Regions from separate parts of the Bacillus sp. ABR genome, predicted to be linked through region 2. Evidence: riboswitches for the same ligand, from Rfam matches in the RefSeq annotation. Region 2 holds a riboswitch; each other region holds the start of a gene.

Region 1 (10,391 bases), on a different contig from region 2:
GCAGAGATGGAAAGCGGGAGACGTGATAATTCTGATCCGCCTAAAAAATCTTGCAGCAGCGACTGAAATGAAGCTTGGGCATTCGATTCTTGACCCGCAGACATTTGCGTTTGTGCTGGATCTGTTTGTAACGTTTTAAGCGCTTGAAGCTGCATAAAGGATTGAAGTTGATTAACGTTCATCATGTTCCTCCTTCAAGGAATTCATCTATTCTGTGTTTTCATTTTTTCTTCATAAAAACGAACGACTTTGTTTTTCGTGTTTCGTACTGGGATATGAAATTTGCGGAGCAATGTGGAGAAAGCGGCTTGTCCGATTTCCAGGTCGCTCACTTCAAATTCAAGTTCATAGTCCTCTACTGTTAAATATCGGCTGTGATCCAAAACAATTAAGCCTTCTTGGATCATTTTTTCTGCTCTTGACGTTTCAAGTGAACCAAAGTACACAATTTGATCAGTTTGAATGTTCAGGTGGTCTAATCTGTCCGCAACTTCACCTTCTGGCAGCTCAAAATCGTTAAGTTGTGATGGGGGAGCGATCGTTTGGTGGGTTTCAAGCAAGCCTATCTCGTGCGGTTCCTTTAATGTGAGCACCCATTGACCGTTTTTTTCTCTCATTCTTAATGCAGCCAATTGAGATTTTATATCAAATTGAGGTGTATCAAAATAATAGTTGGTTTGTGTGTGGAAATCCGCATCCTTCAATTGAAAATGCTGTTTCAGCTGATCAAATTCTTCTTTCATTAATAATTGTTTTAGTTCTATTTCAATTTCCTGTGCCATTTTGACATCAACCTTTCATTTAGAGGAAATATGATTATTGTACATGAAGTGTGTTCACCATGTAAAAGACTGTTTTATTCTCTTTAATTTCTTTAGGCGTGAACCAAAATGAATGAAGAATCGTGGGAAAGAATCATTTAAAAGAGAAAAACAGGATTTTCTCCAAAAGTTCGGTTTATCAATATTGAACTTGATATGATAAAATAAAGCTGTACTTTGTTGTAAAGGAGATCATGATGCAAAACAGAATTGAAATCACAGAAGCAACTTTAAAAGAAGACAGGCTGATTTTGACAATCCAGTCAGAAGAGCAAATCCAAAAAGCAAAAGCATCAGGACAAATGCTTGTTGATTCTGATCACTTTGCGTTCGTTTACATACTTGAAACCGAGGAGTCCTTTTCGTATCTTATTTTAGGGGAACATACATGGGCTCCATTAAAAGAAGCAATGAATCGTGACATCCCTGTCTATTTGGCATCGGATGAATATTCGCTGGAACTCATTCAGCTTCAACAGGAATTACATTATTTAATCGACAATATTAAAGACAATGCCAATTACGGAGATATGGAAGAGAAAGTGAAAAGCACATTCCTCTGAAATAATTAGGTATATGGAATTGGGGGAAGTTTCATGGACAAAAAACAATGGGATCAATTCCTCGCACCGTATAAACAAGCAGTCGAAGAATTAAAAGTGAAACTAAAAGGCATTCGAAAGCTGTATGAATTCGAGGATGACCATTCACCAGTAGAATTTGTCACAGGCCGAGTGAAACCCGTTGCCAGCATATTAGAAAAGGCAAAGCGTAAAAACATCCCGATGCATGAGATTGAAACGATGCAGGATATTGCTGGGCTTCGCATTATGTGCCAGTTTGTAGAAGATATACAAGTCGTGAAAAAAATGCTCCAGTCACGTAAAGATTTTGTGGTTGTAGATAAACGCGACTATATTGCAGAACATAAAGAAAGCGGATACCGCTCTTACCACCTTGTTGTGTTATATCCGCTGCAAACGATCAACGGAGAGAAGCAGCTCCTTGTCGAAATCCAAATTCGTACGCTTGCGATGAACTTTTGGGCGACCATTGAGCATTCTCTGAATTATAAATATAGCGGGAATATCCCGGAGAAGGTCAAGCTGCGCCTTCAAAGAGCATCTGAGGCAGCATCTCGTCTCGATGAAGAGATGTCCGAAATTAGAGGGGAAATTCAAGAAGCACAAGTGGCATTTTCCCGGAAAAAGAAAAACGACAGCTGAGCCAGTTTGATCAAATATGATGCTGCCCTCTCATAGCAGCAAGGTGAAAAAGGAGAAGAATTCATGAAATTTGCAGTTTCTTCAAAAGGGAATTCTGTATCTGACACGCTCAAAAGTAAAATTCAGACCTACTTATTGGATTTTGGCATGGAACTAAATGAAGAGGAACCGGATCTTGTCATTACGGTTGGTGGAGACGGCACCCTTCTTTATGCCTTTCACCGCTACAGCAACCGTCTGAATGAAACAGCCTTTGTCGGTGTTCATACAGGTCATCTTGGCTTCTATGCTGACTGGGTGCCGAGTGAGATTGAAAAACTCGTCTTAGCCATTGCGAAAACGCCTTATCATATTGTGGAATATCCGATCTTAGAGGTCATTGTCAGATACAACGACGGCGGCAGAGAAGAGAAATATTTAGCAATGAATGAATGTACGATTAAAAGCATGGAAGGGACACTTGTGGCAGATGTTGAAATCAGAGGCCAGCTGTTTGAAACATTCAGAGGTGACGGCCTTTGTTTGTCTACTCCATCAGGCAGTACGGCCTATAATAAGGCACTTGGAGGCGCCATTATTCATCCTTCCATTAGAGCCATTCAGCTGGCAGAAATGGCTTCAATCAACAACAGAGTGTTTCGGACGGTCGGTTCACCGCTTATTTTGCCTGACCACCATACTTGTGTGATTAAGCCGAGGAATGATGTCGATTTTCAGGTGACGATTGATCATTTGACGCTGCTTCATAAAGACGTCAAATCCATTCAATGCCGGGTGGCAGATGAGAATGTCCGTTTTGCTAGATTTAGACCGTTTCCGTTTTGGAAAAGGGTGCAAGATTCCTTTATCGGAAAAGGAGAATAAGAAAGAGGTTGTTCTCGCTGGAATACTTTACGTTAAACAAAACCATGACAGCCAAAGAAGAAGGGCTGTTTTTAAAGGAATATTTAATTGATCTTGGTATTTCGAAAAGAATGCTGACGGATATTAAGTTTGATGGCGGTGACCTCCTCATTAATGGAGAGCATGTTACCGTGAGATATGAGCTGCATGAAGGGGACAGGCTCACCATTTTATTTCCCGAGGAAAAAGTGAGTGAAGGGCTGAAGCCTGCACCGATTCCGCTTGATATTATATTTGAGGACGAGCATGTCCTTGTGCTGAATAAAAGGCCGTATATTCCTTCGATCCCTTCTCGGGAGCACCCCGAGCACAGTATTGCGAATGGATTACTGCACCATTATGCCAAGCAGTCTGTTCGGCATACGGTTCATTTAGTGAACCGTCTTGATCGTGATACATCTGGCGTTATGCTTGTGGCGAAGCATCGTTTTGCCCATAGCCTTTTAGCTAAGGCACAAAAGAGTGGAGCGGTTAAGCGAACATACAGAGCGTTTACACATGGCATGATCACAGAAAAACATGGAACCATCGCTGCAAAAATTGCCCGAAAAGGGGATAGTATCATCGAGCGGATGGTTGATGATACTGGGCAGGAGGCAGTGACGCATTATACCGTGCGAGCAGTAATCGCTGAGTTAAATATGTCGGATGTGTCTCTCTCGCTTGAAACCGGGAGAACACATCAAATTCGTGTGCATATGCAATTTCTTGGGCATCCGCTCATCGGAGATACGCTGTATGGCGGAAGGGCCGAGCGGATAGACAGGCAGGCACTGCATAGTGAAACCCTTGTGTTTCCTCATCCGATGACAGGTGAGCAAATGACATTTTCAGCTCCGCTTCCTGATGATATGAAATCCTTGCTTTTTAATTAGAGAAACCCGGTCACCTGCATCGCAGGGCCGGGTTTTTTTATAATGTGAAATGCTGAAATCTTGAATCGTCATAAGGCATAGATGAGGGAACGGAGACCGTTTTAAGCTCAGGGTATGTGAGGGCAGACAGTTTGTTGCCAAATACACAGCCTGTATCAATATTGACGGTTCTGCCAACGAATCGAGGCTCTTTCACAGGTGTATGGCCGTACACAATCCACGGTTTTCCGTGATATTCCTTTGCCCAGTCCTTGCGAACAGGCCGTCCATCTGGCCATGTTTCTCCTGTGACGGCACCAAATAATAAGTAGGACCGCATCTGTTTATTCGGCTTTTTTCCAATATCCTTTTCCTTCATCGCTGCGTGTGCAATGATCAGCTCATCAGGAATGAGTACATCATAAAGCGGAGCCTTCTCAAATAACTGCTTAAATTCATGTGACAATTTGTTTTGTTCATGAGTTGGCAGTTTTTTTATTTCGTTCACTGTCGTTTCGATGCCATGAAGCAATTTGACGGGATTTCCTTTTAAATAACGATAAAGCTTAAAGCAATGGTTGCCAGGTACATATCGGATTGCGCCTTGTGAATAGGCATGAATGACAAATCGCATGACGTCTACTGACTGAGGCCCTCGATCTGTTAAATCACCAACAAGGGCCAGCGTTCTCTTATCAGGATGGACGGGTAATCCATGTTTGAGTTCGTATCCTAGTTTGTGTATGAGGGTAAGCAGCTCTTCGTAGCAGCCGTGGATATCGCCAATGATATCGAATTTCATAAGGTTTCCTCCTGATTTTTTTCATCCATTCGTCGGATATAAAGAAGTTTGAATTTTAGAAAATATAACGAATGGCTTTCATTTCATTTAGGCAATTGTTAGAATCAATCCTTTAACGTAAGACTTATAAAATTAAACATGAATGTTAGGAGGCTTTAGCCAATGGAGCATACATCTGTTTCATCACTCGTTGTCGTTATTATTGTCGCCTTTTTCACCCCTATTTTATTGCACCGATTTAAGCTGACCATTCCGGTCGTTGTAGCTGAAATCATTATGGGGCTCATCATTGGGAAAAGCGGTCTTCAACTGGTTGTCGAACATGATGCGTGGTTAGATACATTATCCATGCTCGGTTTTATTTTTCTGATGTTTTTAAGTGGACTTGAAATAGATTTTTCTTCTTTTGAGTCAAAGAAGAAAGCACGAGAACTTCCAAATGGTTTAAAAGAACCAAATACATTTAAAGCAGCCACCATTATTTTTCTTGGGGTATTTTGTATTTCTTTTATCCTGTCCTATGCGTTTGTACTCGCAGGGTTTATCCAAAATGCCTTTTTAATGACGCTCATTATCTCTACCATCTCATTAGGCGTAGTGGTGCCAACCTTAAAAGAGGAAAAGTTGATGCAGACGAATATCGGTCAAATCATTCTGCTTGTAGCTGTCATTGCTGATTTGGTCACGATGATTTTACTTGCAGTGTTTTCCTCCATTTATGGAGATGGAACAGGGAACATGTGGCTTCTGCTCTTATTATTTGCTGCAGGCATTCTTCTTTATTTATTTGGCCGCGTATTTAAGACAAAGTCAATTTTTCAGTCGATGTCAAAAGGAACCGTGCAAATTGGGACAAGGGCAATCTTTACTCTCATTATAGTCTTAGTTGCCTTATCTGAATCACTCGGGGCTGAAAATATTCTTGGGGCGTTTTTAGCTGGCGTACTTGTGTCCCTTCTTTCGCCAAATAAAGAGCTCGTTCAGCAGCTGGACTCATTTGGCTACGGATTTTTAATCCCGATCTTTTTTGTGATGGTCGGAGTGGATCTGAATATATGGGCACTGTTTAAGGATCCAACCATCATGATCATGATTCCGCTGCTGTTTATTGCGTTGCTTATTAGTAAACTCATCCCAATTCTTTATTTGAAAAAATGGTATGACATGAATAAGGTCATCGGCTCAGGCTTTTTATTAACTTCAACATTATCTCTCGTCATTGCAGCTGCGACGATTGGTGAGCGGCTCGGTGTCATTGATCATAAAATGTCTGGAGCGCTGATTTTAGTTGCTGTGCTAACGAGTATTTTAACACCTGTTTGGTTTAAAGCGCTGTTTAAAAAAGAACAAGCGGCGAGCCATAAGAAGCGTGTGACCTTTATTGGTGCAAATCAGCTGACCTTACCTGTCACACTTGATTTGCATCAGGATGAATATGACATTCGGATTTTGCATGTGTTTCAAGAAAATAAGGAAGCACTGCTGGCAGACTCTATCTTTGAAGTCGAATCAATTGAACAATACGACGATGAGACGCTGAGAAAGGCAGGCGTCGGCCAAGAAGATGTCCTTGTCGTCGCAACAGGCAGTGAGACGAAAAATAAGGAAATTGCTTTATTTGCAAAAGAAGAAGGAGCAAAACAAGTCATTGCAAGTGTCAACAAAGCAGAGGCAGAGCTGACATTGAAGGAAGCGGGCATTGATACGTTTTCTACTTTCCTTTCATCTAAAACGGTGCTAAGAGCTTTGATTGAAGCACCTGATGCGATTCGATTGCTAACAAATGAGGATTCTTCTTTGTATCAAATTCAAATGAACAATCATCGTTATCATAATGTCATGCTGAGAGAATTTCCTTTCACCGGTGATTTGGTATTTGTCCGCATTTTCAGAGGGGTAGACAGCTTAGTACCGCATGGAGATACGACACTTAGAAGCGGCGACCGTGTGCTTGTATCGGGCTCCCGGGAGTATGTGGCAGGACTAAGAGCCCAATTAGAATGACAATGAACCCTTGACCAATGAACAATTCCTGATTAAGATAGAGGTACAACATCATATATTTGATCCACTAGGGGAGTCCTTTAAAAGGGCTGAGATAAAAGTGTCGACTTTTAGACCCTCATTACCTGAACAGGTTCATACCTGCGTAGGGAAGTGGTGCGGTTTTTGACTATGCTTTTTACAAATTCCAAGCCACTTTCCACGCGGAAAGTGGCTTTTTTATATGGAAAAACAGGAGGAGAGGAACATGACGTTTTCAACAGAATGTAAAGAGGCTGCAGCAACATGGTGGAATGGAAGCTTTACGCATCCTTTTGTCAAAGGGATTGGGGATGGCACACTTTCACTCGATCGTTTCACCTATTACGTGATGCAGGATTCGTATTATTTAACTCATTTTGCAAAGGTGCAGGCATATGGAGCGGCGATTAGTGAGGACTTACATACGACGGGCAGAATGGCGTATCATGCCCAGGGCACGTATGAAGCAGAGCTGTCGCTGCATAGGAAATTTACAGAGCTTCTGCAAATTTCTGATGAAGCCATTGAGAACTTTAAGCCTTCCCCGACTGCTTATGCGTATACCTCTCATATGTATCGATCTGTAAAAAGCGGACGGTTTGAAGAGATTTTAGCCGCGTTATTACCGTGTTACTGGCTCTATTATGAGGTAGGTGAAAAGCTGAAACAAACAACACCTGACCATCCAATTTATCAAGAATGGATTTTGACATATGGAGGCGATTGGTTTAAGGAACTCGTTTTCGAACAGGTGAACCGCTTTGATGAACTAGCAGAAATAGCACCAGAACATGTACGCGCCAATATGAAAGAAAATTTTGTGATTTCAAGCTATTACGAATATCATTTTTGGGAGATGGCGTATCAAAAAGAATTGTGGCAAACAGCATGCTTAGATGGGGTTGGTGCAAATGGAACTCCACGCAGTGACAAATGATTCGCTTCCTGCGGGTGAACTGATCAAACAAATAAAAGCCATTGCGTCTGAAGTGGATTTTATTCATATTCGGGAACGTTCTAAAACAGCAGGTGAGCTTGTTGATCTCGTGAAGAATCTCCTTTTAGAAGGTGTGCCGAAAGAAAAGCTCGTGATCAATGACCGAGTAGACGTGGCGCTGCTAACCAATATTCACAGGGTGCATCTTCCGGGTCATAGCTTTTCGCCGAAGGAGCTGCGAAGAAAATTCCCTCACCTTCATGCAGGGGTGTCCGTCCATTCGATAGAAGAAGCGAAAGCAGCAGAGAAAAATGGAGCAGAGTATGTCATGTTTGGGCACGTATATGCCACCTCTTGTAAACCAGGACTTCAGGCAAGAGGTGTACAGCTTGTGAAAGAACTGACTACTGCACTAACAATTCCAGTGGTGGCCATCGGCGGGATGACCCCAGAACGAGTTTCAGAATTGAAACACGCTCATGTGAAAGGAATCGCTGTCATGTCTGGGATTTTTACTCATCATCAGCCGCGTATGATGGCACAAGCATTTTCTGAAAAGGTAAAGGAGAATCCTTATGAAAAAGCATTATGACGTTGCAATCATTGGTGGTGGAATCATAGGGATGTCAATCGCCTATCACCTTGCAAAAGCAGGAAAACAGGTGGTCTTATTTGAAGCGAATGAGATAGGGAAGCAAACGACAAGTGCGGCTGCCGGGATGCTCGGTGCACATGCTGAAGGAGAGGGGCATGAGGATATTTTCTTTCAGGCAGGCAGAGCAAGCCAGGCATTATACGAAAAATTAAAGGTCGATCTTTTGCATGAATCAGGTATTGATATTCGGACTTCAGCAGGCGGCATCATGAAGGTCGCCTTTACAGAAGAAGAGAAGCAGGCCCTTTGCCGGATGCAGCATTTGTCTACGTTTAAGTGGCTTGACGCAAGCAACGTAAAAAAATACATGCCTCAAGTCACAGATCACATGCTGGGAGCAGGTTTGATTGAAGAGGATGTGCATGTGGAGCCTTACGCTGTATGCAGGGCTTTGTGGCAGGCGGCGGTCCGCTACGGAGCAGATGTGAAAGAGTGTACACCTGTGATCGAAGTGAAGCGGGGCAAAGAAGTGTTAACTGTCAGAACACCGAAGGGCACATTCACATGTGATGACCTGACAGTCGCAAGTGGTGTATGGTCTGGCCGTTTTTTTGAAGAGTTCGGATTATCGCATTCTCTTTATCCAGTAAAAGGGGAATGTGTGTCTGTATGGAATAATGGTCCGTCGCTCGCACACACCATTTATCATGATCATTGTTATATCGTTCAGCGAGATAGTGGAAAGCTTGTTATCGGTGCAACGATGAAGCCAAACGAGTGGCAGGCTGTTCCAACGCTTGGTGGCATGGAAGCTGTGATTCAAAAGGCGTCTCAGCTGATGCCTTCTATTAAAGAGATGCCGATTGAAAAGTGCTGGGCAGGCCTTCGTCCGGCGACAAACGATCGGCACCCCTATATCGGAAGACATCCCGAAGACAAGCGTATTCTTTTTGCTGCAGGGCATTACAGGAATGGCATTTTACTTGCGCCGATTACTGGAGAAATCATTCGTGACCTCATATTAGACAAACCGGTCAAAGAGGAATGGCTTCACGCATTTCGTATTGGACGAAAGGAGGCACTATTCGTATGAAGATTCAATTGAATGGCAGAATCGTTGACTTCGATCAAGAGAATGGAACGATCTATGATCTGCTATCAGCCTATCAGCTTGAAAACCGTGTGGTGATCGTTGAAAAGAACCAAGAAATCATTGATAAAGAAGCGTTTCAACAAGTAGTGATTCAACCAAATGACACGATTGAAATCGTTCATTTTGTAGGAGGAGGATGATCCAATGCTGCACATTGGCGGAAAAACATTCACATCAAGACTATTACTCGGAACAGGGAAGTACCCATCATTTGAGGTTCAAAAAGAAGCGGTGAACGTATCGGAAGCCGAAATTTTAACCTTTGCTGTCAGAAGGATGAACATATTCGAAGCATCTCAGCCTAATTTTCTAGAGCAGCTTGATTTATCAAGATATACGCTGCTTCCGAATACAGCTGGTGCAAGTACAGCAGAAGAGGCAGTGCGTATTGCCCGTTTAGCAAGGGCTTCTGGGCTGTGTGACATGATCAAGGTAGAAGTCATTGGCTGTTCAAGGTCTCTTTTGCCAGATCCAGTTGAAACATTAAAAGCATCTGAAATGCTGCTCGAAGAAGGATTTATCGTGCTGCCATATACATCTGATGATGTGGTGCTCGCAAGAAAATTAGAAGAACTCGGTGTCCACGCCATCATGCCAGGTGCTTCTCCGATTGGTTCAGGCCAAGGCTTACTAAATCCTCTGAATCTCTCATTTATTATCGAGCAGGCGAAGGTGCCGGTCATTATTGATGCTGGCGTAGGTTCTCCGAAGGATGCAGCTTATGCGATGGAGCTTGGAGCTGACGCAGTATTACTAAATACCGCTGTCTCTGGTGCAAAGGATCCTGTGAAAATGGCAAAAGCAATGAAACTGGCGATTGAATCAGGAAGACTAGGCTATGAGGCAGGACGTATTCCCCTGAAAAACTATGGGACAGCGAGCAGTCCACAGGAAGGAATGCCGTCATTTTGAGCACTCGTTATTCACGCCAAGAGCTTTTTCAGCCAATTGGAACAGAGGGACAAAAGCGGCTAAATGACTCAAAGGCGGTCATTATTGGAGCGGGGGCACTTGGAACGGCTAGTGCAGAAATGCTCGTTCGTGCCGGCGTTGGATCTGTCACCATTTTGGACCG
Region 2 (10,391 bases):
TCAGTATCATGAAGAGAAACGTTTTCATAAGCTTGCCTATAAACCAGCAGAGCTTGAACTGTGCGGCAAAGGAAGAAGTGCCTATGTCTTTTTATATAAAAAAGACGGCAAGAAAATGGCACTAAAAGTCTTTTTCCCTTCTTATCAGCATATTGCCCGCAAAGAGGCTGCCATTTACGAAAAACTTTCTGGTTCGTCTTACTACCCTGAGATTTATGAGTCTGGGGATCAGTATATTTTAATGGAATATATTAAAGGCTACACATTCTATGAATGCCTTACAAAAGGAATTCCTATTAAAAAACAAATGATCAATCAAGTCGATGATGCGCTGGAGGAAGCGCGCGAGAAAGGATTGAATCCTTCTGATATCCATCTGCGCAATCTGATCTTAACAAAAGAAGGACGAATCAGAGTCATTGACGTTGCCAGATTCACGCAAACGAAAGCATGTCATCAATGGGATGATTTAAAAGCCGCTTATGCTTATTACCAAAAACCTTTTTTCCCTAAAAAAGCACCGCGTCTTTGGCTTGAAGTGATTGCTTATTTGTATAAAAAGAACTGGCTGTCCCGCGGGCAGCTTAATAATCGAAATGATTTTTCTGCATAACAAAAGCCGCTCTATTTGAGCGGCTTTCTGTTGTTATTCTGTTTCTACATGGATACTATTGACGTTTAATAGGTTAATGATTTCATTATTCAGCTTAAACCAATGATTGGCTTCTTCAATTTTTTTATACACATCATAGGTAGCTGGACGTTTGAGCTCGAAATCAAGCACTTCCCCATTGTTCATATGAAATGTTACCTTAAATACTTTCATCATAAGATCACCTTCCACTCTTCTTGTTCGCTGGTCAAATAGATCAGCTCTTTTCATTCATTCTCTATTCAACTCGTTTCCCCTCCTTCTTTCCATTCAAACCCAAGAAGTTTAAATTTTGTTTAAATTCACACAACATATCTATCTCTCATATCTGCAAAGAAGTATATTAGTGAAAAAGGAGGCTGCCCTTGATGAAGCAGAAAAAGAAACGAACATCTCCAGAAAGAAAAACAGTCTTTTTTCATTTAACAGATGCTCTCATTCCAAGTGTGGACATGATGGCATATGCAGCAAAGGCATTTTTTCACCTTTTAAGAAAAGCCTTTTCAGCGGTTTGATAAAACCCCGCACAGCATCGTGCGAGGTTCTTTTTTTATGGCTGATAAATTTGACTTCCTTGACTGACAAACTCCTTCGCCTTCTTTTCCATCTCTCTTTTTACTTCTTCAGATTGATTGCGGATATCATGAGAAATTTTCATACTGCAAAACTTCGGTCCGCACATCGAGCAAAAGTGAGCGGTTTTAGCGCCTTCGGCAGGCAATGTTTCATCATGGAACGCCAAGGCTCTTTCTGGATCAAGTGACAGGTTGAATTGGTCCCGCCATCTAAATTCAAACCTCGCTTTCGATAAAGCATCATCGCGCTTTTGAGCCGCAGGATGTCCTTTTGCTAGATCAGCGGCATGTGCTGCAATTTTATAGGCGATCACGCCTTCTCTCACATCTTCTTTGTTCGGCAGACCTAAATGCTCTTTTGGTGTTACATAGCACAGCATTGCTGTTCCGTACCAGCCGATCATGGCCGCACCGATCGCGGATGTAATGTGATCATACCCAGGTGCGATATCTGTTGTAAGAGGCCCTAACGTATAAAATGGTGCTTCCTTGCAAATGTCCATTTGCTTGTCCACATTTTCTTTGATTTTATCCATTGGGACATGTCCGGGCCCTTCAATCATTACCTGCACATCATGTTTCCAAGCAATCTCTGTTAACTCACCTAACGTTTCCAGCTCTGCAAACTGCGCCTCATCATTGGCATCAGCAATCGAGCCTGGTCTAAGTCCATCTCCAAGTGAAAAGGCGATATCATATTTTTTCATAATTTCACAAATGTCTTCGAAGTGAGTGTAGAGGAAATTCTCTTGATGATGAGCAAGACACCATCTTGCCATAATTGCACCACCTCTTGAAACAATTCCGGTCACCCGATCGACAGTGAGCGGAATATATCTTAACAGCACGCCAGCATGAATCGTGAAATAGTCTACACCTTGCTCCGCTTGTTCAATTAATGTGTCCCTGTACACACCCCACGTCAAATCTTCTGCGACTCCATTCACTTTTTCAAGGGCCTGATAGATAGGAACGGTTCCTACTGGGACTGGGCAATTCCGAATGATCCATTCTCTCGTTGTATGAATATCCTTTCCAGTAGACAGATCCATCATTGTATCTGCCCCCCATCTGATCGCCCATGTCATTTTTTCAACCTCTTCATCAATGGATGACGTGACAGCCGAATTGCCAATATTCGCATTGATTTTGACATGAAAATTCCTTCCGATAATCATTGGTTCACTTTCTGGATGGTTAATATTTGAAGGAATGACGGCTCTTCCGCTCGCTACTTCCTCTCTAACGAACTCAGGGCTTAGCTCTTCTCTTATTGCGATAAACTCCATTTCAGGCGTAATGATGCCTTTTTTGGCATAATGCATTTGCGTCACGCGCGCTCCTTGTTTCGCGCGGAGCGGCTTATGATGAAAATTAGTTTGGACAGAATGGATGGACTCCTTCTCCCTTGAACGGTATCCATTATCCTCCGGTCTTACATGACGCCCTTCATAGCTTTCTGTATCTCCTCTTTCTTCAATCCATGCTGCCCTAAGACGCTTTAACCCCTTTGTGACGTCAATATGAACGTTCTCATCCGTATACGGTCCACTCGTATCGTATACACGGACTGGTTCATTTTTTATGTCGCCCGCCTCTGTCACAGTATGTGAGAGCGTAATCTCTCTTTTTGGCACTAAGATATCGGGTCTTGATCCTTTCTCATACACCTTATGGCTGCCGTCAAAGCTAGATAACAATGATTGGTTGGATGGGACACTTTTCTTTTCTTTCATTTGCTGTTCTCTCCTTTTCTTCTTGTCACCGGACAGGATGGAATCAGCACCAGCAAAAAACCAGGCTCTATTTAAAGAACCTGGTTTCGTCGTCAGAAATAAACATGCATATCATTGATATGATACATGCATCATCTTCAACTTCCCCACGCTGGTACGAGCCAGATCAGGTCCAAAGGGTTAAGAAGCTTATACTTCTCTCTCAGCCCATTTACGGGCACCCCTAGTCACTTTTATTGATTTCCACATCAGTGTAGCATAGAGACATCATGAAGAAAAGAAGATTCAGGAAAATAGTTCCTTTCCCCTACAAGCGTTATAGATCATGTTGATATACAGTCTTCTATACATCATCTATCTCTCTCATTTCAATTAAATCTGAAATAATCATTGATCCTTTTCTCCTATTATGTATAATTAATCTAAACGGAGAATTTTTATACAATTTATTTAAAGGAAGTTCTAGTCGATTGCAAACATTTCTCACATTTATCGTCGTAGGATTCTCAATTGCTCTGCCTGTTGGAGCAATCACGGTTGAAATGACAAAACAGGGACTGAAAAACGGATTTTTTCATGGTTTAACTGTCGGAGCAGGCGGTATGACCATAGACTTATTACTCATCTTGGCTTTATATGCTGGATTTGCTCAGTTTTTATCTTTGCCGTTTGTTCAAATCCCGCTCTGGCTGATTGGAGCTGTATTTTTAATGATTCTCGCATACGATTCCATTAAAAATGCGGATCAAGATATTCATTTAGCAGGAGAAAAGGTCAATAAATCATTCGTGAAAACATATCGAAACGGCTTGCTCGTGGCGGTATCTCCTGGAAATCTTGTGTTCTGGGTTTCTGTTTTTGGTGCTGTACTTGCAGATGCTTATACAAAAACAGATTCATCTGAATTTATGCTGGCTGCCGGCGGTATTTTGGCAGGGATTCTCCTTCATGACATTGGTCTACTCACCCTTGTATCCTTAACAAGAAAAGTGATGAATCGGACGATGATCAAGTGGACATCCATTATTGCTGGTATTTTATTATTAGGGTTTGGCTGTTATTTCTTTTACGAATTTTATATAGGCATCAAGGTTTATTTTTAAGAAAAGGCTAAAGTTCGTGATGAACTTTAGCCTTTTTGTGTCAAACTATCGGGTCATGCCTGTTTGTCCTGTTTCAAATTGCGTTCTTCTCATATCTCTAAAGCGTGTGAATGCACCTTCATCTTTCATGACTTGGACTGCTCTTCCATCTGCATAACGAGTCGCTGCTTCTTCTACTTGTGATACACCTTCTGACGTCAGGCGGCCATCTGATTTAATGGCAATATACACATTCTCATCCGTCACCATGACTTGAGAGTCTGCCACGTGATTCATTTTATTGACGCGGTTGGCAATTTTTCTTGAACGCTGGATGTTCTCTTGTTTATCGTAGCCTGAGAACGACATTTGGTTATGATAGTTCATATCTCCATGACTGTAGCGTCCATCTCCACCTGCAAGAGGCATTCGATCATCGGCTTGAGGACGGGTGCGATAATCAACATTCGTTGTATTCCCACCGTTCATCCCTTCCATGAGTTCAGAAACTGGTCCTTGATGATCTTGGTTATTGTCATCTGCACGGTTATTCGAATGATATCCGACCGGCTGACCTGATTGATTATGCCTTGTATCTACACCTGCATTGTCATTTGTACCACATGCTGTTAACCCAATAGGAAGAAGCACTAATGCGATTGTTTTTTGCCATTTTTGTCTCAAACGAAAAACCCCCTGTACAAATTCAATCTCATGAGCGCGAAACAGGCTCTGTTTTAGCATGTACAGTTAGGAAGAAAATCAAGCTGTCAGTTATAAACAAAAAAAGGAACGATTGAGATCGTCCCTTCTGGTATGGTGACAAAAGGCTAAAATGTTCTTGATTTTAGCCTTTTGTCTTCTTTTCAGCGTAATAGAAAACCTTTGCATTCTAGGAAGGACGAGCACAGGAGCGGAGCGAATTTGACATTCGTGAGCACCGGAGCGCAGACCTGACACCGAATGCGAGGGTTTGTCTACACGCTGAAAGGAACGATTGAGATCGTTCCTTCTGTCATTAATCCTCTTCTTCCTCCTCCGGCCTTGCAAATACGGATTGACCTGGATATGGCTGCATATATGGCTGAGCTGGATAAGCTCCCATTTGGCCATAAGGAACAGGATTCGGATAATGTCCTGGCCAAGGCTGATGATGCTTCATTCCATCATCACATCCGCAGTCTTCCTTGCCATATGCTGCATTTGAGACGTTTGGATAAAAGCCTTGATTTGCATTGGCATTTGCATTGGCGTTTGAATGCATATGGTGATGCCAGTGATGTCCGTCGTTTGCATGGTGCTCATGATTCTCCCCGTAGTAAGCAGGCGCTTGATACGCAGGATAATATGGATGAGCCGGGTATGGATATGGCATCATATGATGGTGATAATATGGATGGATAGGATAACATAGTCCTGATCCCGGTAAAATTGGTGATGCCGGCACCATTTGCTGCGGATATGGATACATCGCCGGCATGTAATGACCATGACCATAACCAAAATAAGGATCATATGGTTCATGATGATGCTGGTGATGATGCTCGTTATTTTCAGCCACTCCTCCTACCGCTGCCCCTCCCACATTTGGCATTTGCGGGAAGTTAGGAAGGTTTGGGTAATTGCCATGCTCCATGTCTTTTCCCTCCTCTTTTTGATGCGGAATATGAATAAACGGGTCATATCCCTTTGCCACTTCATCTTTTAGATGACCTTTATTTTCATGGTGAAAATGGTCTTTGTTATCTTTATGGTCCTTATTTTCATGATGGGAATGACCCTTGTTATCTTTATGGTCTTTATTCTCATGATGAAAATGATCCTTGTGATCTTTTTTCTCGTGAACGTGATCTTTTTTCTCATAATGATCTTTTTTGGGAGGAGGCGTGAATGGCTGGTAGAGATTGGTCTGATAATAGTTCACATCGACTTGTGGAAAAACTGGCTGCTCGATCTTTGGCACTGGCGGTACATAAGGTACCGGTTCATTTGGCTTTTCCTTCGGTTTTGTATCTTGCACTTGCACGACATCTTTTGGCTTTTCTTTCACATACGGATGTTCTTTCGTTTTTGGCATTTCTTTTGCTTTGTGATGATCTGTTTTTACAGGAACACCACTAGATGGAATTTTAATCTTCATACCCGGCATGATCAAATCAGGATTACTGAGCTGAGAATTTAGTTTTTTCAATTCTTGAAAGTCGACTCCGTATTTCTTTGAAATTTTCCAAAGGGAGTCTCCTTTTTGCACAATATGAATTTTCAACGTTTTCCCCTCCTATGCAAAACGTGAACGTAACGGTTATGTCAGAAGTACAATATGTTTCAACATAAATTTATGCCTATTTACAAGCCGATATGATAAAAACTTGTTTTCTGATAGGAGGGGCTGAATCATTATTTAATGGCGAGCATTTTCTCGAGTGCAAGCAAAGCGTCTTTCGTGATGTCTTCATTGACCTGTATCAACCCGACCGGCTGACCCTTTTCAATGCTTTCAAGTGACCATAGCAAATGAGGCAGATCAATCCGGTTCATCGTCAAGCATGGACACATATCTGGGTTAAGGGATTCAATTTGTTTATCTGGGTGCTGCGCTATGATCCGTTTGACTAAATTCATCTCTGTTCCAATCGCCCACTTGCTGCCTGCTGGCGCCTGTTTGATCGTATCAATAATAAATTTCGTTGAACCTGCTAGGTCAGAAGCCCTTACGACCTCATGCGTGCATTCAGGATGGACAAGAATTTGAATGTCACGGTCTTTTTTTCTCATTTCTTCTATATTCCGAACGGTAAATTTCTCATGTACGGAGCAATGGCCCTTCCATAAAATCATCTTGATCCGGGAAAGCGGCTGATCGGTGATGAGCTTTTCTTCTATCTGATCCCAGACAGCCATTTCTTCTAGCGGAATACCTAAATCAAAAGCCGTATTACGCCCTAGGTGCTGATCAGGGAGAAACAGAATCCGCTCTTTTTGCGTCATCGCCCACTCGAGTACTTTTTTAGCATTTGATGAAGTAACAGTCGCCCCGCCATGCTTGCCGACAAATGCTTTAATATCTGCTGTTGAATTGACATACGTAAGCGGAAGTATTGTATCTCCAAACAGATCAGTGAGCTGCTCCCATGCTCTGTCTGTTTGTTTCATGTTTGCCATATCTGCCATGGAACAGCCTGCTCTCATATCTGGCAATACGACGCTTTGATTCTTGTTTGACAGCATATCTGCCGTTTCTGCCATAAAGTGAACACCGCAGAACACAATGTATTCAGCCTCGTGATTGTCGGCCGCTATTTGTGCCAGCTGCAATGAATCTCCTGTTGCATCTGCAAATTCGATGACCTCATCCTTTTGATAATGATGACCCGGTATAAAAAGCTTTGATCCAAAAGCCCGCTTGATTTCTAACACTCGCTGCTTCATTTCATCATCAGAGCGGTGTTTATATTCATCTGGCATCATGGCTGCATGTTGATTGGCTAATACATTAAGCATGGACATGAGTTGTTCCCCCTTTATGACTGAATTCCATATTCATACTAAAATCAAATGCTGGAGCAGAATGTGTTAGAAAACCAAGTGAAATCAAGTCGACTCCTGTCCCCCTGTAGCTTGGCAATGTCTCTAGCGTAATGCCCCCTGAAGCCTCTGTCAGAATGGACTCTGGCGTCATTTGTTTAAAACGTTTAACCTCGTCCGGAGAGCAGTTATCAAACATGATGACATCCGCTTTTGCATCAATGGCTTCCATTAGCTGCGTTTCTGATTCAATTTCCACTTCAATTTTCACCATATGACCGGCATATGCTCTTGCTTTTTCTACAGCTTCACGAATAGAGCCGCATGCGGCAATATGATTATCTTTAATCATGACCCCATCTGATAAGCCAAAGCGATGATTCTTTCCACCGCCTGTCTTCACTGCGTATTTCTCTAACATACGCAAGCCGGGTGTCGTTTTTCTCGTATCACAAATCGTAATAGACGGGTCACCTAATCGCTGCACCGCCTCATGTGTTAAGGTGGCGATACCTGTTATTCGCTGCAATAGATTTAAAATGACCCTCTCTCCCTTTAATAAGTCGTTGACTGGGCCCTTTATTTTCGCCAGTACAGCGCCTGAATGAATCCAATCACCTTCTTGAAAAAACAGCTCAGTTTGAATCTGTTCATTCAACAGGCGGTAACCTATTTCAATCAGTTGTGATCCTGCCAATACACCAGATTGTTTCGCAATGATAAGAGCTGTTCCTTTCTTGTCTCCAAAGATGGCATCAGCTGATACATCTCCAAAGCCAATATCCTCTGTAAAAAAATGAGTGAGCATTTGTTTTAACTGTAAACGTTCCATTTGGCACCGATCCTTTCATTTTTCATGATATGAATATGACCTTTTTCATGAACAATCTGCCTGCCCTGCCACAACGCATCGCTTCGCTCTGGATAATCCATTCGATAATGGCCGCCTCTGCTTTCTGTACGGAGTAATGCAGATTGAGCAAGGCAAACCGCTAATGCCCATTGATTGCTTAATTCGATCTGTTCATTTGTGATATCCTTCACATTAATTTGCTGAAAAGTGACATGCTGTAACGTATGAAGCAAAGTCTGCAAGCCCTTTTCATCTCTCACAATGGCTGCAAATGTAGTCATCCATTGTCTCAGCTGATCCTTTGAAATCATTGGAACCATCCATATTTCTTGAATAGAAAAAGGTGGACTTGTTTCTTTCTGTTTAGGCAGCTGTTCAATTCTTTGTGCCGCTTTGCTGCCTAACACGAGACCTTCCAGAAGAGAATTACTCGCCAATCGATTCGCACCGTGTAAGCCAGTACAGGCCGCTTCTCCAATGGCAAATAGCGCTGGAACAGTCGTTTCTCCATATTCATTGACACTGATACCGCCCATTAAAAAGTGCATACCCGGGGAAATTGGCAGCCTGCCGCTCGCCATATTGACACCTGCACGCTGACACATCGCATCTATTGCGGGAAAACGGGCTGAAAAATGCGGAATATCATGGATGTTAAGATACAATTGATGGCCTAATTGCTGCTCATGAAAAATAGCTCTAGCGACCACATCTCTAGGTGCTAAATCAGCTTGTTGGTGAATACCTTTCATGATCCGCCTGCCTGTTTCATCTTCTAAATAAGCTCCCTCTCCCCGTACTGCCTCTGAAATGAGACCAACTGCTTTTCCATCGATTGTCAAAAGAGTTGGATGGAATTGAACAAATTCTAGATCCACTAATTGCGCACCTGCTCGATAGGCCATCATCAGTCCGTCTCCTGTTACAGAAGGATCATTTGTGTTTGTCTCATATAGGGAGCCGCAGCCGCCTGTTGATAAAACAACGGCATCTGCGGTCATTGTTTGTACGTGTCCTGTCTCGTCTTTCCATACAACACCCTTGCATGTCCCTTCATGAACCAATAGATCAATGACATGATGATATTCATATAAATGAATATGTGAGCCGAGCTGACTTTTCAGATACTGTACAAGGGTTTTCCCTGTTTGATCTCCTCCTGCATGCAAGATGCGATGAGTGGTGTGTGCCCCCTCTTTGCCTAATTGCGGCTCTCCCGCTTCATCTTGATCAAATGGACATCCATCTGCTACGAGCTGCTGCACAAGATGTTTTCCAAGTCTCACGATTTCTTGTACGGTTCTTTCATCATTGTGGTCACAGCCAGCATCTAGTGTATCTTGCACATGCTGCTCAGCTGAATCATGTGCTGAAAAGGCAGCAGCAATTCCACCTTGTGCCAGCATGGAATTACTAGATGAAAATTGTTTTTTTGTCATCATGATGACCTGGCAGTTTTTCGAGATATTTCTTGCAAAGGAAAGCGCTGCAATTCCTGATCCCACCACAATAACTTTTTTGATTGATGACACCATTGCCCCTCCTGTCATTTACACCTGTCTTGACACATATCATTACACAACACTAAAATAAATACAAGAAAAAATTTTCACACGGGAGATGGATAGGTTGGTTTATTTAGATTACGCAGCTTCTACACCTGTTTCAGAAGAAGCACTGCATGTTTTTGAGCAGCTGAGTAAAAATTTCTACGGAAATGCAAGCAGTCTTCATGATGCTGGGGGAAAAGCAAATGACATATTGACTTACAGCAGACAATCACTCGCTGCCATGATCGAGGGTGAACCAGATGGGATCTACTTTACAAGCGGTGGAACTGAATCCAATCTCCTTGCGATTCAATCGATCATCAATGGACTACCACCACATAAACAGCATGTCATCACAACATCAGTCGAGCACCCTTCTGTTCATCATGCAGTTAGCAGCTTAGAGCGTCTTGGCGTA
Region 3 (10,391 bases), on a different contig from region 2:
GGAAGTCAAATGGTCGTTCTTGCGAAAAAAGCAGACACACTTGATGAAGCAAGAGAAAAGCTGATTGAAGTGATGAAAAACGGCAAAGCACTTGAGAAATTCAAGGAATTCTTAGAAAACCAAGGTGGAGACAGCTCAATTGTGGATCAGCCTGAAAAACTGCCGCAAGCACCTTACAAAATCGAAGTACCTGCAAAAGAATCAGGTGTCGTAGCTGAAATCGTCGCGGATGAAATCGGTGTTGCAGCGATGATCCTTGGAGCAGGACGCGCAACAAAAGAGGATGATATCGACCTATCTGTCGGCATCATGCTGAACAAAAAAGTAGGCGATCGTGTTGAAAAAGGAGATTCACTTGTGACTCTGCATGCGAATCGAGAAGATGTTGCAAATGTCATGGAGAAAATTTATGACAACATCCGCATCGCTGATCATGCCGATGCACCAACATTGATCCACACGGTCATTACTGAATAAAGAAAAAGGACAAAAGTGATTCGTCGCTTTTGTCTTTTTTTATGCTCGTCTTTTTCTATTGAAATAAAAAAATTCACTTTATGAAACAAACCTCTTGCAATCATCAAACAATGGGTGTATATTAATTGACGAGTCAATGATTGATATATCAAGTAATTGATTTCTGAATAGAAAAGAGGGGATGGCATTGACTGCATTTTGCTCTGAAGAGGCAGAGGTATTATATCGTTTGCAGTGCGTGAACCGTATGATGGGCGTGAAGTTCGAAGCATGCACGGGCATCAGTCAATCAAGACTTGAGTTGCTATCGCTGTTATTCCAAGCCGATGAAATCAGCCAATCAGATTTGCAGAAAAAAGTAAATATTGATAGTGCAGCTGTGACGCGTCACTTGAAACAGTTAGAAACAAAAGGAATGGTCACACGCAGAAGAAAACCAGAAGACAATCGAGTCACACTTGTTCGCTTAACAGACGAAGGCAGAACAAGAATCGAAGCTTCTAAAATAGAAAAAGAACGATTTATCTCAGAAATGCTTGAAAACGTAAGTGAAGAAGAACGAAGGCTTCTCACTGATGTGCTCATCCGTATACAACAAAACATCGAAAAGATTCAAACAACCTAAAGGAGTGTTACACATGGCTACAACATTAAAAACAAACGATTTTATGGAAATTATGAAAGGGCGCCGCTCTATTCGTAACTATGATCCATCTGTGAAAATCAGCAAAGAAGAAATGACAGAGATTTTAGAAGAAGCAACAACTGCACCATCATCAGTGAATGCACAGCCTTGGCGCTTCATGGTGATTGACAGCCCAGAAGGAAAAGAAAAGCTTGCACCACTTGCAAAATTCAACCAAACACAAGTGTCAACATCAGCAGCTGTCATTGCAGTTTTTGCAGATATGAAAAGCGATGAATACTTAGAAGAAATTTATTCAAAAGCAGTAGAGCATGGCTACATGCCGCAAGAAGTGAAAGAAAGACAAATTGCTGCATTAACTGCACACTTTGAAGTTCTTCCAGAGCAAGTGAACCGCGAAACAATTTTAATTGACGGTGGGATTGTGTCTATGCAGCTTATGCTTGCTGCACGTGCACACGGTTATGATACAAATCCAATTGGCGGATATGATAAAGAAGTAATCGCTGAAACATTTGGCTGGGATAAAGAACGTTATGTACCAGTCATGCTGCTATCAATTGGGAAAGCAGCTGACGAAGGCTATGCATCTTACCGTTTACCGGTTGATCGTATTGCTGAGTGGAAATAATATCTTTTCAAAAGGAGACGATCAAATGATTATTATTCATGCAGGGATGACCATTCATCCAGAAAAAGAAAACGTATTTTTAGAAGAAATCAATGAATTAATGAAAGCTTCACAGGCTGAAGAAGGCAATGTTTCCTACAAGCTGTTCAAGGATACAGATAAGGAAAATACCTTTTTAATGGTAGAAGTGTGGAAAGATGACGCAGCGGTTCAAAGCCATAATGCAAGTGCTCATTTCCAAGCGTTCGTAGCGAAGGCAAAAGAATTCTTAGCCGCTCCACTTGACGTGGTTGCCTTTCAAGGCCAGCAGCTTTCATAGAAAAACAACAAACACCCTAGGCGGTTATCGCCTAGGGTTCTTTTATTTTCGACATATGGTTCCACCCATTTCATTCACGTATTGTGCATTTTCCACAAAATTTCTGAAAATAAAATGTTTTTCGACTTAACTATATTGGAATATGCTAGAATTAGATATTATTTATTACCAAAATAGGGAGGAACCAAAATGAAACAAGGGAAATGGACGAAAATTGCACTAACCGCTGTCCTAAGTTTAGGAACATTGACAGCTTTCAGCACCCCTCTATCTGCCCACACCACAGAAAAATCAACATCCTCTGATGGCGGTCATTATTCAGGTATTCCATTTGACTCAAGTGTCGTAAATGAAGACCGTCTCGTCAAAGCCTTGAAAAAACAAGGAAAGATCAAAAAGAATGCCAATGAGGTAGAAACCCAAAAAGCATTAAAGAACTATCTAAAGAAAAAAGAAGAATCGGCAATGAAACAAAGTGCCAGCACCTTAACAGAAGAGCCTGAATTCCTGAAAGAATACAAACAAGAGGTACATAACAAACTTGCAAAAAAGAAAAAGTTAAAGAAGCATAAAGGAAAAGAAGGCAATCAAGTAAAGCCGGTCAAAAAGGAAAAGTATAAAGGTGACGTCCGCAATGATAAGGTATTGGTTTTATTAGTAGATTTTAAAGATTATAAGCATAATAGTATCAAAAAAGAAGAGACTGATATGTATTATGACAAGTTTGATCAACAGCATTATCAAGATATGCTTTTCGGAAAAAATGGCTACATTGGTCCAGATGGGAAACGAAAAGTATCCATGAAGCAATATTATGAAAAGCAGTCCGGCGGCAGTTACACAGTCAGTGGAACAGTTGCAGGATGGTATACAGCGAAGCATGAAGCAGCTTATTACGGAGGGAACGTACCTGACGATTCAGGCAGTGACGGCAGACCGCGCGAATTGGTAAAAGAAGCACTCGAAGCAGCAGCAAAAGATCCAAATGTTGATCTTGGGGAGTATGATCAATGGGACCGCTATGATATTGATGGCGACGGTGTTTATAACGAGCCAGACGGCATCATTGACCATCTGATGGTCGTTCACGCGGGTGTAGGTGAAGAAGCAGGCGGCGGACAACTTGGCGCTGATGCGATTTGGTCACACCGCTGGTCACTTGGTGATGTATTTGAAATTCCGGATACTGAATCTGAAGTCGGACAAGGCGGGAAAATAGGCGCATTGGATTACACCATTGAGCCTGAAGATGGCGCAGCAGGTGTGTTTACACATGAATTCGGACATGATCTTGGTCTTCCTGACGAGTACGATACACAGTACACAGGCAACGGAGAGCCCGTTTCTTACTGGTCGATCATGTCAAGCGGAAGCTGGGCAGGTAAAGTGCCTGGCACGGAACCAACAGGCTTTAGCCCATATGCGAAAGAAATGCTTCAAAATCTACATGGGGGCAACTGGCTTTCTGGACAAACCATCGATGGTAAAACATTAAAGAAAAGCAAAACCGTCTTAATTGATGAAGCAGCAACAAAAGGAACGAACCATGATGCCGTTCGAGTCGATTTACCAGATAAAGAGATTGTCGTTACGACACCTGCTCAAGGAAAATATTCGTACTTCAGCGGAACGGGTGACAATTTGAATGCAACCATGACGACAACAGGTATTGATTTGTCAAAAGGAAGCAAAGCAGAGCTGACATTTAAAGCATGGTACGATATTGAAGAAGATTATGATTATGCGTATGTCGAAGTGCGTGAAACAGGGACTGATCAATGGAAGACCATCGCGGGTAACATCACGAATGATCGAAATGAAGCAGGTGCAAACGAAGGCAATGGCATCGATGGAAAATCAGACGGCTGGGTAGATGCATCCTTTGACCTGTCTGCTTATGCAGGGAAGAAAATCGACCTGCAATTCCGTTACACAACCGATGCAGGCTATTCACTTCCAGGTTTATTTGTAGATGATCTGAACGTCAAAGCAGATGGAACGAACGTATGGTCAGATGATGCCGAGGATACATCTACTTTTACCTTTAATGGATTCTCAAAATCTAATGGAAAACAATATGCAGCACAATACTATTTACTAGAGTGGCGCTCTTATGCTGATGTCGATAAAGGCTTAAAGCATATTAAACGTGGTGCAAGTCTGATGAGCTATAATAACGGTTTGGTCGTGTGGTTAGTCGATCAATCATACAGTGATAACTGGGTTGGAAAGCATCCGGGGAACGGCTTCCTTGGCGTAGTAGATGCAGATCAGCAAGTATTAAAATGGAGTGACGGTTCCATTGCTGCCACAGGCTTCCAAGTACATGATGCAGCATTCTCTTTGAATCCAAGTACGAAGCTGAATATCGATTATACAGCAACAACGGGCTTAACTTTGCAAGATCGCTACATTCGCCCGACTCGTACATTTAGTGATAAAAAGAACTATGTGAATCCAAATAACCCAGATGCAGGACGCGATGTACCGAACTATGGATTATCCTTTAAAGTCGTTGGACAAAGTAAGGATCGTTCTGTTGGAAAGGTGTTAATTTCGAAAAGTAACTAAATAGAAAGCCGGATTCTACTATTGAATTCGGCTTTTTGATATGTGAGAAAAGGATTATAAGGACACGATTTGGTTTTTAATCGAATGTCTGTTCTTTTTTATTTTGATATCCGAATGAAACCATTATATAATAGAGCCTGGAAGGTTTTTCTTTCAACCATGATTCTTTTAGCTGTTAAAACAAAGGAAAGGATGAGCGTTACCAATGAGTTATGTCACTGCCAAGCAATTAAAGGTGATTCGAGGGACGATGCAGACTTTTTGCAGCCATTTGGAGTATGATGGTCATGGTAAGCTTCATATCAATACCATCATGGCTTTTATTAAAAAGGAATTCGGCGTGAGAAAAATGAAAGACATTCCACAAAGTCGCTTTACAGAAGCGCTAGAATTAATACAAGACTTCGATTTATACACGGACAAAATAGAGATTCGTGACCGTCTATCAGAAAGGAATTAACTAAATTGAATATTTTAGCAATGATTTTAGTAGGAATTGTCGCATTAGAACACATTGTCATCATGTTATTAGAAATGTTTTTTATGGAATCAAAGATGGCGAAGAGATCTTTTAAGCTGCCAGAACACTTGCAAAAAGATCCAAATGTCAAAGTGATGTTTGCTAATCAGGGGCTTTATAACGGGTTTTTAGCAGCAGGACTCATTTGGGGACTCATTCTTGGATCGAATACTGTTGGATATATGATTCAGCTATTTTTCATTCTTTGTGTGATCATCGCAGCAGTATTTGGCGGTGTAACATCCAATAAATCAATTATCATCAAACAAGGAGTACCAGCGCTTCTTGCATTAATTGCACTGATGCTGGCGATCTAATCTTAAAATAAAGCCGCCCCTAGAAAGGGCGGCTTTTATCTTTTTCGAAGTCCCATCAAACGAATAATGGATGTCAGACAAAGGGCAACAGCAACGGCCAAAATGATTTTTCCGTACATGACCCCTGTTAGGTTCATCAAAAAGACGGCCAATATTATACAGAGCGTGATGATGATCATCACAATCGAATAGGTTTTCATCTCTTTTTCCACTCCTTTAAAAATCCCCTCATGTGACACGAGAGATCTGTCAATCTTTCCTCATATTATATCACTCAATGACAATTTTACATGAAATTCCCTACCAATAGAATGTGACATATTGATTAGATTTTGAGTCATACCATATTTTTTAGAAAATCGGGTATAACATAAAGAACTGACCCGAAGTCATATTGCTTGATATTTAATTGTGCAAAATATAAAATAACCACAGGATAAATCGAAAGGATGATCAAGATGAGTAAGAAAGTGTTATTAGTATCGACAAGCAGCCCAGAAATGAATGGACATCCAACAGGCTTATGGTTAGAAGAGTTAGCAGAGCCATTTCATATTTTTAAAGAAAATGAACTAGAAGTACAAATTGTCTCTATTCAAGGTGGCACTGTACCAATTGACAAAAATTCAATTCCTGAAGGTGTCCCAGCGCAATATCAAGATGTGTATGAACGACTTCAAGACACAAAGGCGCTTACAGATGTGAATCCAGCTGATTATGACGGCATTTTCTTTGCTGGGGGACACGGCCCTATGATCGACTTTGCGTCTAATCAATTGGTAGCGGAGGCGATCTTAGCGGTTTCAGATAAAAATGGTGCGATCGGAGCCGTTTGTCATGGTGTTTCAGCATTCGTTGATGTGAAGGACAAAAATGGCAAATCATTTATCGAAGGCAAAAAAATCACAGGCTTCACCAACGAAGAAGAGGAAGCCGTGCAGCTGACATCAAAGGTTCCATTTTTATTGGAAACAAAACTTCGTGAGCAAGGGGCAGCGTTTGAAAAAGGAGATGCCTTTGCGCCATTTGCTGTCGTTGACGGTCAAATCATTACTGGACAAAACCCAGGATCAAGTGCAGAAACAGCACGTTTGTTTGTCAAAACTATTGCATAAAACGTTCAAAAACCAGCCGTTACTCATGCGGCTGGTTTTTTGTTATAAAAATGTCCCAAAAAAGACCAAAACAATGATTGGAATAATGGTAAAATTATCACAGGGTAAAAAACCCAAATGAGGAAAAGGGGATGTTCCTGTGAGAGCATTTTATGTCAAAATCACTGCAGCTTTACTGTCTGTTTTACTCGTCGCAACAGGTTTGTTTTCACCAGCATTAAAAGCAGAAGAAGCACCAAAATCAAGTGGGAAACGATCACCACTGACAGAAAAAGCGATTCAGCAAGTGCAAGAGTCGTTTTTAAAGCAGGATGAAGGAACCGCTATCCAACAGAAGCAAGTGAAAAAATCATTTAAAGTGAATAAGAAGAAAGGAATCAGTATCAAACGAAAAGCTGCTAAAGATGGCAAAATGCGCACGTCTGCCGTTCGCTCCATTGATGGACTAGCCATAAATCAATCGGCTGTCTTAACAGAGGACGACCCAGTTGATTTATGGTTTTTAAGCACATCTTCACCTCAGGCACTCATCAGCCGGATTACCTCTTCAAACCCTGATTATTTCGTTCAATTATTTGTTGTTGATTATGAAACAGGACAAGCCTACCCAACGGATCTTATTCAACCGGCAGGCAGTCTGATTGCGTTAAGCAATTTACCAGCGGGTGATTATGCGTTTGGTATTACCAGCGGTGGAGACTTTGGAGACTCATATACATTACAGGTGAATGCCAAAAACCCACCAAATTTCACAGGTGCTGAATCCCTGTCATCAACATTGCAATACTTTGTCGCTACGTATGCCAATGGGGATGTTTTCGCAAATGGTACAAAAGTATATAACAAACAATCTAAGATCGCCGATTATAAATGGGAGCGTGTATTTTACTTCTCATATGATGGAAAATATGAACAGAGAACTCATTCTGTTGACAGTGTGAAGGTGAAAAGTATTTCGGCACCAGTGTCGTACTCTGCTCCATACGCAAGTTCCTCAGAGGCCATTCTCGTCTACTTAGATGTGGAGACTTTATTTATGTATCATGAATCATCGTTTGCTAGCGGGCAGTACTACCATAGTAGCTTTGTTGATACACTTGGGAAGACGACACCAAGACGCTTAGATATTGATGATATGACAAATTACGGTGATCATATTTTAGCTGTAGATTTAAAAACAGGAAAGCCGATCGATTTCTTCAGTGTGTTGAATTTCTACTATGCTGCAGGGATCGAGAAACTGCCAACAATCAGAACGTTGAATTAAGAAAGGCGGTTGACATCAAATCGCCACATGTGTAGAGTAAAGATAATTAAATGACAAAAGTCCACTAGGGGAGTCATGTATGACTGAGACAAGAGAAAATCTTGGACCCTTTGAACCTGATCTAGTTCGTACTAGCGGAGGGAAGTGGAGCTGGACCTTGTCTTATTCATGATTGAATCGATAAGAAGGCCGCTCCATTTGGGGTGGCTTTTTCATTTATTCAACTGAAGAAGAGGAGGCTTTTTTTATGACATTTTCTACGCAATTAAGGAAAGAAGCAGAACCGTTATTTGAAGCCATTTATCAGCATCCGTTCGTCAGAGGCCTGGCAGCAGGAAAGCTGGAAAAGGAACAGATCATTCATTATGTCAAACAGGATGCAGAATACTTACAAGCATTCATTAAAATTTATGCAGCAGCGCTTAGCAGATGTACAGACAGAGAGGATATTGCTTTTTTTCATCAGCAGATTGCGTTTGTACTAGATAGTGAAACGCACCCCCATCAAAACCTTTGCCGAGTGGCAGGAGTAGCATATGATGAGCTCCAAGGTGCTTCTTTGGCTCCGAGTGCTCATCACTATATTCATCACATGCTGCAAGTCGCACAGGAAGGTACGCTTGGTGAAATCATCGCTGTCCTGCTTCCATGTCCTTGGACATATTGGGAAATAGGGAAACGAATGCTCACAGATGTGCAGCCAGACCCGTCACATCCGTTTTATGAATGGATCACGTTTTATGGAGGATTAACCGATTCTGTCACAGGTGAGCTTTGCAAGCGGCTCGATCAATTGGCGGAAGCAGCAAGTGAGAAGGAAAAGGAAAAAATGAAACAGCATTTTATCTTAAGTTGCCAGCTCGAATACAAGTTTTGGGAAATGGCCTTCACTGTTGAAGAGTGGCCAGTTCAACTGGAGGTGCATTCATCATGACATGGAAGATGAAAGAAGTCGTCCTTGCTGTGATTTTATCCGTTGCGTGCGGTGTGATCTATTTAGGATGGTCCACACTTTACTTACCGATTACAGCACTTGTTGGCCCAGCAGGAGGCAATATCATGTTTGGAATATGGGTCATTGCTAGTCCAATCGTTGCGTATATCATTCAAAGGCCGGGGGCTGCCCTGATTGCGGAAACAGCTGCCGCGGCTGTGGAATTATTGACAGGCAGCCACTTCGGACTTTCAGCTTTGCTGATTGGTGTATGCCAAGGGCTTGGGGCAGAAATCGCCTTTGCTCTTTTTGGGTATAAACGATACCGCATGTGGACACTGATGCTGTCTGGTGCCTTTGCCGCTATCGGAGCGATGGCGTACAGTCTCGTGGCAAATGGCTTTAGTTATTACACGCCTCAAGTTTTACTTATGACCCTTGTGACTCAAATTATTAGTGGAATGATACTTGGCGGCTGCCTTGCGAAAGTGGTGGTGGACGCACTATCCAAAACAGGTGTACTGAATCAATATGCCATCATGAAAGAAAAACGAAACAAAGGTGAACAGCATGAATTCATTTCTCGCGTGCAATGATCTGACTGTTCGTTTTTATGAACAGCCTAAGCCTGTTTTAAATCAAATCTCTCTGACGATTCAAAAAGGGGAAAAGGTGCTTATTTTAGGACCGAGCGGAAGCGGGAAATCCACGCTCATTTCGGTTCTGGCTGGAATCATTCCAGAGCATGTGGAAGCAGACATGCAGGGTGAAGTGGTGTTACAAAGACATACAGGCGTCATGTTTCAAGATCCAGACTCTCAGTTTTGTATGCACCGCGTCAATGAAGAAATTGCCTTTAGCTTAGAGAACCGTTCCGTCCCTCGGGAAGAGATGGATGATATCATTCAGCAACTCATGCAAAAAGTCCAACTGAATGTTGATCCGCATACAGAGATTCACACTTTATCTGGCGGCATGAAGCAGCGATTGGCACTTGCTTGTTTACTAGCATTACAGCCGGATGTTCTATTCTTTGATGAACCAACCGCACAGCTTGACCCAGCAGGTAGAATGGACATATTTCAACTGCTGCAGCAGCTTGCAGCCGATCAGCAACAAACCATGATTTTTGTAGAACATGTGCTAGACGGTGTCATCGAATGGATGGATCGGGTGATTTTATTAGATGATCAAGGCTGCATTTTAGCAGATGGGGCTCCAAAAGATGTGCTCGTGACATATGAGGAAGAAATGAAAGAGGCAGGAATTTGGCGGCCAAAATTATTTCCCGAGAAATGGTCCACGATTATTCAAGATCCATTTCATCCACTAAGTCAAACCTTTATGCAAACCTATGAAGCAAGAAAAGCGAAGCATGAAAAAGTGCCGTCATTCGAACGAGAGACAATGATTCGTACAGAAAATCTTCAATTAAGCTACGGGAAAAAAAGGATTATGAGTAATCTTCAGCTTGATATCAAAGCAGGAGATTGGGTGGCGATTATTGGAGAAAATGGGAGCGGAAAAAGTACGTTTCTCAAACATTTGATCCGCTTAGAGCCAGCTAAAAAAGGTCATATTTTCTTAAAAGAAA

The links. A riboswitch is a leader RNA that binds a small molecule or an ion and turns the genes downstream of it on or off. The one in region 2 is predicted to bind thiamine pyrophosphate.
Region 1: it holds a riboswitch for thiamine pyrophosphate, as region 2 does, so the genes downstream of both, tenA (thiaminase II) here and thiC (phosphomethylpyrimidine synthase ThiC) in region 2, are expected to answer to the same signal.
Region 3: it holds a riboswitch for thiamine pyrophosphate, as region 2 does, so the genes downstream of both, tenA (thiaminase II) here and thiC (phosphomethylpyrimidine synthase ThiC) in region 2, are expected to answer to the same signal.

The regions. Positions count from the first base shown of each region.
Region 1 is NZ_JAOYSL010000005.1:39,593-49,983, reverse strand. It holds gene OIT90_RS15705 (lytic transglycosylase domain-containing protein) at 1-182, opposite strand, end outside; gene OIT90_RS15700 (CYTH domain-containing protein) at 204-782, opposite strand; gene OIT90_RS15695 (UPF0738 family protein) at 1,019-1,384, shown strand; gene yjbM (GTP diphosphokinase) at 1,418-2,047, shown strand; gene OIT90_RS15685 (NAD kinase) at 2,111-2,911, shown strand; gene OIT90_RS15680 (RluA family pseudouridine synthase) at 2,929-3,825, shown strand; gene prpE (bis(5'-nucleosyl)-tetraphosphatase PrpE) at 3,863-4,606, opposite strand; gene OIT90_RS15670 (monovalent cation:proton antiporter family protein) at 4,769-6,610, shown strand; TPP riboswitch at 6,670-6,779, shown strand; gene tenA (thiaminase II) at 6,858-7,568, shown strand; gene tenI (thiazole tautomerase TenI) at 7,543-8,160, shown strand; gene thiO (glycine oxidase ThiO) at 8,144-9,256, shown strand; gene thiS (sulfur carrier protein ThiS) at 9,253-9,456, shown strand; gene OIT90_RS15645 (thiazole synthase) at 9,461-10,228, shown strand; gene OIT90_RS15640 (thiazole biosynthesis adenylyltransferase ThiF) at 10,225-10,391, shown strand, end outside.
Region 2 is NZ_JAOYSL010000002.1:554,083-564,473, forward strand. It holds gene OIT90_RS08260 (serine/threonine protein kinase) at 1-613, shown strand, start outside; gene OIT90_RS08265 (hypothetical protein) at 647-829, opposite strand; gene OIT90_RS08270 (hypothetical protein) at 1,021-1,167, shown strand; gene thiC (phosphomethylpyrimidine synthase ThiC) at 1,203-2,963, opposite strand; TPP riboswitch at 3,090-3,198, opposite strand; gene OIT90_RS08280 (LysE family transporter) at 3,434-4,066, shown strand; gene OIT90_RS08285 (YhcN/YlaJ family sporulation lipoprotein) at 4,112-4,729, opposite strand; gene safA (SafA/ExsA family spore coat assembly protein) at 5,064-6,311, opposite strand; gene nadA (quinolinate synthase NadA) at 6,443-7,552, opposite strand; gene nadC (carboxylating nicotinate-nucleotide diphosphorylase) at 7,539-8,402, opposite strand; gene nadB (L-aspartate oxidase) at 8,384-9,958, opposite strand; gene OIT90_RS08310 (IscS subfamily cysteine desulfurase) at 10,053-10,391, shown strand, end outside.
Region 3 is NZ_JAOYSL010000001.1:183,257-193,647, forward strand. It holds gene OIT90_RS00830 (pyrimidine-nucleoside phosphorylase) at 1-477, shown strand, start outside; partial or broken gene OIT90_RS00835 (MarR family winged helix-turn-helix transcriptional regulator) at 618-1,102, shown strand; gene OIT90_RS00840 (nitroreductase family protein) at 1,116-1,754, shown strand; gene OIT90_RS00845 (putative quinol monooxygenase) at 1,780-2,073, shown strand; gene OIT90_RS00850 (immune inhibitor A domain-containing protein) at 2,263-4,644, shown strand; gene OIT90_RS00855 (ORF6C domain-containing protein) at 4,850-5,104, shown strand; gene OIT90_RS00860 (DUF1304 domain-containing protein) at 5,110-5,481, shown strand; gene OIT90_RS00865 (hypothetical protein) at 5,517-5,681, opposite strand; gene OIT90_RS00870 (type 1 glutamine amidotransferase domain-containing protein) at 5,940-6,596, shown strand; gene OIT90_RS00875 (hypothetical protein) at 6,736-7,863, shown strand; TPP riboswitch at 7,920-8,023, shown strand; gene tenA (thiaminase II) at 8,111-8,797, shown strand; gene OIT90_RS00885 (ECF transporter S component) at 8,794-9,393, shown strand; gene OIT90_RS00890 (ABC transporter ATP-binding protein) at 9,368-10,391, shown strand, end outside.